2 linked regions of the Cohnella herbarum genome follow. The protein of the gene in region 1 interacts with the protein of each later gene in a pairwise test. Links are inferred from orthologs where the notes say so. Each region holds a gene or a part of one and is shown on either strand. Other genes may lie near its edges.

The links. The genes of interacting proteins can lie anywhere in the genome.
Region 2: the proteins of HH215_RS00425 (region 1) and tuf interact in binary tests that used the Bacillus subtilis proteins (3 or more experiments, as listed by UniProt). The link is inferred for Cohnella herbarum from one-to-one orthologs.

The regions. Positions count from the first base shown.
Region 1 is NZ_CP051680.1:88,878-94,722, forward strand. Bases 1,434-4,272 are described here. They hold HH215_RS00425 (rod shape-determining protein), read left to right. Parts: upstream 1,434-2,256; coding sequence 2,257-3,288; downstream 3,289-4,272. Other genes in these bases: radC (RadC family protein), read left to right, coding at 1,482-2,171; mreC (rod shape-determining protein MreC), read left to right, coding at 3,344-4,213; mreD (rod shape-determining protein MreD), read left to right, coding at 4,216-4,272. Outside these bases: HH215_RS00405 (SPOR domain-containing protein), read left to right, coding at 1-397; HH215_RS00410 (DUF4321 domain-containing protein), read left to right, coding at 548-790; HH215_RS00415 (Maf family protein), read left to right, coding at 811-1,422; more of mreD, read left to right, coding at 4,273-4,740; HH215_RS00440 (septum site-determining protein MinC), read left to right, coding at 4,817-5,479; septum site-determining protein MinD, read left to right, coding at 5,484-5,845.
Region 2 is NZ_CP051680.1:4,498,887-4,501,899, forward strand. Bases 1-2,892 are described here. They hold tuf (elongation factor Tu), read right to left. Parts: upstream 2,098-2,892; coding sequence 904-2,097; downstream 1-903. Other genes in these bases: HH215_RS19200 (DUF421 domain-containing protein), read left to right, coding at 1-145; HH215_RS19205 (YitT family protein), read left to right, coding at 231-818; fusA (elongation factor G), read right to left, coding at 2,194-2,892. Also shown: more of fusA, read right to left, coding at 2,893-3,013. UniProt on the Bacillus subtilis protein: GTP hydrolase that promotes the GTP-dependent binding of aminoacyl-tRNA to the A-site of ribosomes during protein biosynthesis.

The DNA.
Region 1 (5,845 bases):
AGCTGTAGGCGGGGAAGCGCTGGAGGTCTCTTCCGCGGTGCTTTCTCAGGAGGGTGTCGCTTTCATGAACGCGAGCGCGGACTTGACCCGGAAGCTGGCGCAGCTGTCGGGAATCGGATTGCAAGACAAGCAGCCCGGCAAACTGACTTCCGTCGAATTATCCGATCTTCAGGAAGTTCATCAGCGCTATTTGAACACGATATCCTCTGCCGATAAGTTGGATAATAAAGCAACCGAAGATGGAAAAACGATCGTAGAGGCGCTGAACTCCGCTATTCTGTCGATGGCGGAATATAATCGTAAACCTTCTCGGTATCAATTATGGAGCGTCCAATCGGCAGCGATGAAAGCACTGTTGGCGGATCGGCATATGCGTTCCGTTTTGCAGCCGGAATAGAGGAATAAACGGATCAATCCCGGATAACGGGACTTTAGAACGGGACAGCCTGCAACCTTGGGGCTGTCTTTGTTTTATGCATTGTGTCGCTTGTCCGGGAAACGTATAATGAAAAGACGGGTGTCAAAAAATGGTGGGAGACGGGGAAATATGAAGAAAAACGGATGGATTTTATTGCTGTTCATTTTCTTGGGATTGCTTGCCGGAGCATTGGTAGCCGTATGGCTAAAGGAGGTTCCGGGGCTCACCTTTTTGACTCGTGCGATTAAAGTCAACTGGTCTCCGGCGGCGGATTTGTCGGTGATCCAGTACAGCTTGAATTTAAACGTTAACTTTAGCCTCTTAAGCGTGATAGGAGCAATCGTCGCGATATGGCTATATCGCAAAATGTAATGCGAAAGGAAGATTTACGTATGCTTTCCGGATCGACAGATCGCTTCAATCTTATCCTTGCTTCCGCTTCGCCGCGCAGGCAAGAATTAATAGCATTGCTGGGGTTGCCCGTACGGGTAGTGCCAAGCCGGGTCGACGAAGATACGCCGGAGGACTGGTCTCCAGAGCAGATCGTAGAGGGACTTTCCTTACGCAAGGCGAATGCCGTAAAAGAACAATTAACCGAATCGGTAGATGAATCGTCTATTATTGTAGGCAGCGATACGATTGTTGTTTTGAATGGCAAGGCGATGGGAAAACCTAGAGACGAGCAAGATGCAAGGGAGATGCTTGAGCAGCTTTCCGGTCAGGTGCACGAAGTATATACCGGAGTGTCTTGCATTCGAATTTTCGACGGGAAGACGGCTACCGCGCACCGCGTGACGAGAGTCAAGATGAGAAGCTTGACCGGCGAACAAATCTCAAGGTACGTCGCAACAGGCGAGCCGTTGGACAAGGCCGGCTCTTATGGCATCCAAGAGATCGGTTCGTTGCTGATCGATTCTATCGAAGGCGATTATTTCAATGTCGTCGGTTTGCCCGTTTCTCTGCTAGCCGTCATGTTGGAGCCATTCGGGATCACCTTGCCTTGAACCTTGAAGTATGAAGCCACTTCCGCGGCCGACGCGGCATTCGAAAGCAGGTTATCGCCGTGGAACAACGATCCTTCCGTTTGCGCGAGATTCCGTCAGAGGAACGACCGCGGGAACGCATGCAGCAGTTCGGAGCAGAGGCGCTCAGCCATGCGGAATTACTCGCGATTCTTCTCCGTACGGGTACTTCCAATGAGTCCGCGATTCACTTAGCTCAACGCATATTAAATGAATGCGGCGGATTACGCAAGCTGGCGGAGACGAAGTGGGACGAGCTGACGCAAATTCACGGGATCGGTCCCGCGAAGGCGCTTCAGCTTCAAGCCTCTCTTGAGTTCGGACGGCGCGTTGCCCGCTCCAGATTGCCGGAAACGGTCAAGATTACTTGTCCGCAAGATGCGGCGGATCTTCTGATGGAAGAGCTCAGACATCACAAGGAGGAGCATTTCGTCTGTTTGTTTCTCAATACCAAGAATCAAGTTATTGGCCGTCAGACGTTGTCTATCGGCAGCTTGAACGCTTCCATCGTCCATCCGAGAGAAGTGTTCAAAGCGGCCATTAGGCGCAGCAGCGCCTCGATTCTGTGCGCTCATAATCACCCGAGCGGCGATCCAACGCCGAGCGCAGAGGACCTTCAGCTAACGAAGCGGTTGGGAGAAGCCGGACAATTGATGGGAATCGAACTTCTCGATCATTTGGTAATCGGTGACAATCGCTTTATAAGTTTGAAGGAGATGGGTTGCTTGTAATATAATAAAGAGGATTGTCCCGACGACTGATACGCAGTTTGGAGCGTCAACAAGAGCAGTCGCGGTCAAAGCAGGAGGTAGCGGAATGGTTGGAGGATTTACGCGGGATCTAGGTATCGATCTTGGAACCGCAAATACGTTGGTTTATATCAAAGGCAGGGGAATCGTCGTCAGAGAACCGTCAGTGGTCGCTCTGCGTACTGATACAAAAAAAATCGTGGCGGTCGGTTCGGACGCCAAAAAAATGATCGGCCGGACGCCGGGGAACATCGTAGCGATTCGCCCGATGAAAGACGGAGTTATCGCCGATTTCGAGACGACGGCTACGATGATTAAGTATTTTATTCGCCGCGCGCAGAAACCGCGGACGTTGTTTCCGCGCCATCCTAACGTCATGGTCTGCGTACCGTCCGGAATTACGCCCGTTGAACGACGCGCGGTAGAGGATGCGACCAAGCAAGCGGGAGCGCGCGAGGCCTATATTATCGAAGAACCGTTCGCAGCGGCGATCGGCGCGGATTTGCCGGTATGGGAACCAATGGGAAGCATGGTTGTCGACATCGGAGGCGGAACAACGGAAGTCGCGGTCATCTCGCTCGGAGGAATCGTAACCAGCAAATCGATTCGCGTCGCGGGCGATGAAATGGATGATGCGATTATCGCCTACATTAAACGCCTGTACAATCTCATGATCGGCGAGAGAACGTCCGAACAACTGAAGATGGAGATCGGTTCGGCGATGCCGCTCGATAAAGTCGAATCCATCGAAATCCGCGGGCGGGACCTCGTCAGCGGTTTGCCTAAGACGCTGGCCATTACTTCCGATGAGATCACGGAAGCGTTATCCGATACGGTCAATTCGATTATCGATGCTGTCAAAGTTACGCTTGAGAAGTGTCCTCCGGAACTGTCGGCGGATATTATGGACCGGGGAATCGTATTGACGGGCGGCGGGGCGTTGCTTCGCAACCTGGACAAGATGCTTGCGCGCGAAACGGGCATGCCTGTACTCGTTGCGGAGAACCCTTTAGATTGCGTAGCGATCGGAACCGGCAGGGCGCTTGAGAATATTCATCTCTTCAAGTCCAAAGGCGGGTCATCCCGGTCCGGCCGCTAAGTTAATAACGATATGGAGAAGTTAGGTACATCCAGCCTTCTCTGAAGGAGAGCAGGTGAGCGGGATCTTTCGATTATTGCGCAATAAGCGTTTGTTTATCCTTATGATCGGGCTCATCGTATTCATCGCCCTCATGGGATTTACGTTAGGCCGGAATCGCTTGACCTGGCCGGAGAAATTCCTCAATGATGCCTTTGGGATTACGCAAGGAACATTGTACCAGCCGGTCGGCGCGGTCGCGGATTTCTTCCGCGACCTCGGCCGGCTTTCCGATGTGTATAAGGAAAATGAGCAATTTCGCCAAACGGTTGCTCAATACACGCAGGATCAAATAAAATTTAATTTGCTAGAGGCGGAGAACAAGCGGCTTAAAGAAGACTTGAATTTTACCGAGCAACAGAAAAACATGGACAACTATCGTTACCTAATCGCGCAAGTGGTTGGAACCAATTCCAATCCTTACGAGAAAACCATTACGATTAACCTTGGCAGCAAGGACGGCATTAAACCCGAAATGGCCGTCAGGACGGTCGAAGGGCTCGTCGGCATGGTCAGCAAGGTTAAGAATTTCACCTCTACGGTCACTTTAATCACGAATTTGGATCCCAATTCCTCCAGAGGCACTCCGGTATCCGCAACATTCCTTGGCAAGCCGGATTCATTCGGAATTTTAGAATACGACGATGAAACGAAAAATCTTCAAATGACCAAGATCGATGAAAACGATAAGCCCGCGGATGGCGACAAGGTAATTACGTCCGGAGTGGGCAGTTTGTTTCCTAAAGGGATCATTATCGGAACGGTCGAAAGCAGCCAGGTTGGCGATTTTGGTTTGACCTATACGGCCATTATTAAACCTGCCACCAACTTCGATCATCTTAGAGAAGTGTTCGTAGTGGTCGTTCCCGAGGTGGAAGAACCGTGAAGATGAGAATCAACTGGGTGATCTTGTGCGCGATCGTACTTCTGATCATTGAGAATTCCGTCGTTCCGTGGCTTGTTCCTCCCGGTTGGAGCGAAAGATTGCTCCCCCATCTGTTGTTTATTATGACCTTGTTCGTTGCCGGATTCGGCGGGCGCCATACCGCCTTTTTGTTCGGGCTCGGTTTCGGGCTGCTGCAGGATTTGTTGTCTTACGGCCACTTGATAGGTCCTTATGGCTTCGGTATGGGATTGATCGGCTATTTGGCCGGACTTGCTGCCGAGCGCAAAAGCTTCACGATCGGATTTTTCCTATGGATCGTAGTCGTAAGCGGCGTATTGCTAGATTCGATCGTATATTTCGTTTACAAGTTGTTTCGGATTACGGATCTCGATTATGCCTTCGTTTTTTTCTGGCAAGTGGCGCCAACCGCTCTGCTTCAACTGTTGATCGCACTCCTGATGTATATTCCGGTTCGTCGTTACCTGGTCAAGCCTTCGATTTCCTCCGGAGAAGAGAGCTTGGAATAAGCATCGTTTAACCGAACAGGCAGGAATTCCGCTTCCCGAAGCAGAATTTTATTTACCGTAGGGAGGGGCGGACACCGTGACCGGCAAATCAACGATTACGATAAAAGGGACGAAGGAAGGCCTCGTATTTTTATTGGACGATAAATGCGACTTCGCTATTCTATTGGACGAACTGAATTCGAAGCTAGATAAGCACGTTCAGCAATTTACCGGACCCATCGTCCATATCTTCATTAAGCTCGGCGCTAGGCAATTGGAAGAAGAAGATAAGGAACGCATCCGATCCATCCTTCGCAGGCAAGGAAACTTGTTGATTCAGTCCATAGAAAGCGACCCTCCGGAGGTAGATCCGAACCTGCGAGTGGCTCCGACTTTACATACGATGACCGGAATTATCAGGTCCGGGCAGACGGTTGAATTCGATGGTCATGTATTGCTTCTCGGGGACGTCAATCCGGGAGGAACGATCAGGTGCAGCGGCGACGTATACGTGCTTGGAGCGCTTAGGGGAACCGTTCATGCGGGTAAAGACGGCGACGAAGAGGCGATCATCGCGGCTTCTCTGATGAAGCCGACGCAGCTTCGGATTGCCGAGGTCATTAGCCGCCCGCCGGATGAATGGACATCCGCGGAGCCTTGGATGGAATACGCGTTTCTGCGCGAAGGCACGATGGCTATAGACAAAATGACGAGTCTAAGCCGTCAACGCAAGGAAGTCATGCAGTTCAAAGGAGTGTAGAGTCATGGGAGAAGCGATCGTTGTCACCTCGGGCAAAGGCGGCGTAGGCAAAACGACGACGTCGGCCAATCTAGGAACGGCATTGGCGATGATGGGGAAAAAGGTATGCATGGTAGATACCGATATCGGATTGCGTAATCTCGACGTCGTCATGGGACTCGAGAACCGGATTATCTACGATCTCATTGACGTGGCGGAAGGACGCTGCCGGGTTAATCAGGCGCTCATTAAAGATAAACGCTTCGATGAGCTGTACATGCTTCCCGCGGCGCAGACGAAGGATAAGAACGATATATCGCCGGAACAGGTACGACAGATCATTGAAAGCTTGAAGCCGGATTTCGATTACATCATTATCGATTGCCC
Region 2 (3,013 bases), 4.4 Mb from region 1 along the record:
GAAACGGGTTGGCTTGAATGAAAACTGGCTTAATGCGAAGCTTGAGAAACTGGGTACGAAAGTGGAACGTATCTATTTCGCCCAGGTCGATTCGCAGAACAAGCTTTACCTGGATCCTTACGAAGATTCCATTAATGCTCACTGAGATAACAAATTCCCGGTTCCTCGTCATGGACAGCCCTTATCTCCCATATAGATAAGACAGGTTGCATTGAAGGGACTGATCGTGCTTGCTTTCGCTCCAAAAAGTCGTTGTTATCGTCATAGGCAGCATATTGATCGCAATGGGCATTGATTTTTTCTTAATGCCCATCAAGGTGTTAGACGGAGGACTGATCGGCATTGCTCTCATAGGAAACTATTTATTCGGAGTCAAAGTCGGTCTCCTGCTCATCCTCTGCAGCTTGCCCGTATTCGTTTACACTTGGTTCAAAGACAAATCCATCTTCTTTCACAGCTTATTCGGGATGATCTTCCTGTCCTACTTCATCGATCTGTTCGATCCTTATAATCCGCTGGGATCATTAATACATGATTATCCGTTTATCGCATCGATCGTCGGAGGACTATGCATAGGCATCGGCTTCGGTGTTTTACTCAGGTTCGACACAAGCACGGGCGGAATCGATCTATTAGCCAAACTGCTTGCCGGTAGATTGCGTATTAACGTAGGGATTTTAATTCTTATTATGGACGCGGTTGTCGTTAGCATAGGAGGTTTCTTATTTTCGGTGGATACATTCTTTCTTTCCGTCGCCACAATTAGCTCGGGCGGGTTAGCGACAAGTTTATGCACGACAAAGTATTTCTCCTACTAATAACGTAACGAACATTATATAGAAGAAAAAGAAGAGCTATCTAGGCGATTAAGCCTTGGATAGCTCTTCTTTATTGGAAAGTCGCTTATTTTTGGATAGAAGCAACTGCGCCTGCGCCTACAGTACGACCGCCTTCGCGGATAGCGAAACGAGTACCTTCTTCAACGGCGATTGGCGAAATCAGTTGTACAGTAACTTCGATGTTATCGCCAGGCATAACCATCTCAGTGCCTTCAGGCAGGTTGATGATACCAGTTACGTCTGTTGTCCGGAAGTAGAACTGCGGACGGTAACCTGTGAAGAAAGGCTTGTGACGGCCACCCTCACCGGAAGTCAGAACGTAGATTTGAGCTGTGAACTCAGTATGGGGTTTAACGGAACCTGGCTTCGCGATTACTTGGCCACGCTCGATGTCTTTACGGTCTACACCACGAAGCAATGCTCCGATGTTGTCGCCGGCTTGAGCTTGATCAAGCAATTTGCGGAACATTTCTACGCCCGTTACAACGGATTTGCGAGTTTCTTCTTGCAAACCGATGATTTCAGCCTCGTCGCCAACTTTGATGATACCACGCTCAACACGGCCTGTAGCAACAGTACCACGACCAGTGATTGTGAACACATCCTCAACAGGCATCAAGAAAGGCTTGTCAGTTGCGCGCTCAGGAGTTGGGATATAGCTGTCGATCGCTTCGAACAACTCAAGGATTTTGTCAGCCCAAGGACCATCAGGGTTAGCAAGAGCTTCACGAGCAGCACCGCGGATGATTGGAGTATCATCGCCCGGGAACTCATATTCGCTAAGAAGGTCGCGAACTTCCATCTCAACGAGTTCAAGCAACTCTTCGTCTTCAACCATGTCGCATTTGTTCAAGAATACGACGATGTAAGGAACGCCTACTTGCTTGGAAAGCAAGATGTGCTCGCGCGTTTGCGGCATAGGGCCGTCAGCAGCGGATACAACCAGGATCGCTCCGTCCATTTGAGCAGCACCGGTGATCATGTTTTTAACATAGTCAGCATGTCCTGGGCAGTCAACGTGTGCGTAGTGACGGTTAGGAGTTTCGTACTCAACGTGTGCTGTGGAAATTGTAATTCCACGCTCGCGCTCTTCTGGAGCTTTGTCGATTTGATCAAACGCTACTGCAGCACCGCTGCCGTATTTTTTGTTCAATACCGAAGTGATTGCAGCCGTAGTTGTAGTTTTACCGTGGTCAACGTGACCGATAGTTCCGATATTGATGTGTGGTTTGTTACGTTCGAATTTAGCCTTAGCCATGGATACTGTTCCTCCTTAATGAGTAAAAGGATTTATTTTGATGACGGGCGAAGACGGCTTATGCCATCTCCTAACCGTCTACTTTCAATAACTTGCTTATACGCCTTTGTACTTGGAAATGATCTCTTCGGAGATCGATTTCGGTACTTCTTCGTAGTGGGACAGTTCCATCGAGAACACCCCACGGCCTTGCGTACCGGAACGAAGCGTTGTGGAGTATCCGAACATCTCTGCCAACGGCACCTTCGCGCGAACGATTTGTGCGCCGAAACGCATATCGGATCCTTCGATGCGACCGCGACGGGAACTCAGCATGCCCATAACATCGCCGAAGTACTCTTCGGGAACCGTTACTTCAACCTTCATGATCGGCTCAAGCAAGCAAGGGCTACATTTGTCCTTAGCCGCTTTAAGCGCCATCGATCCAGCAATTTTGAACGCCATCTCCGAGGAGTCGACGTCATGGTACGATCCGTCAACGATAGTGGCTTTAATATCAACAAGCGGGAAGCCTGCGAGTACGCCATTTTTCATTGATTCTTCGATACCGGCTTGTACTGGCGCGATAAACTCGCGTGGTACTACGCCGCCGACGACTTTGTTCTCGAACAAGAAGCCTTCGCCTGGCTCACGCGGTTCGAACTCGATCCAGCAATGGCCGTATTGACCGCGTCCACCGGATTGGCGAACGAACTTACCTTCGACTTTCGCAGGGACACGGAATGTTTCACGGTAAGCAACTTGCGGTTTACCAACATTCGTCTCCACTTTGAATTCGCGAAGCATACGGTCAACAAGGATTTCCAAGTGAAGCTCGCCCATACCGGAGATGATCGTTTGGCCGGTTTCTTCGTCCGTGTGAGCACGGAACGTAGGATCTTCCTCAGCGAGCTTCTGCAGAGCGATACCCATTTTA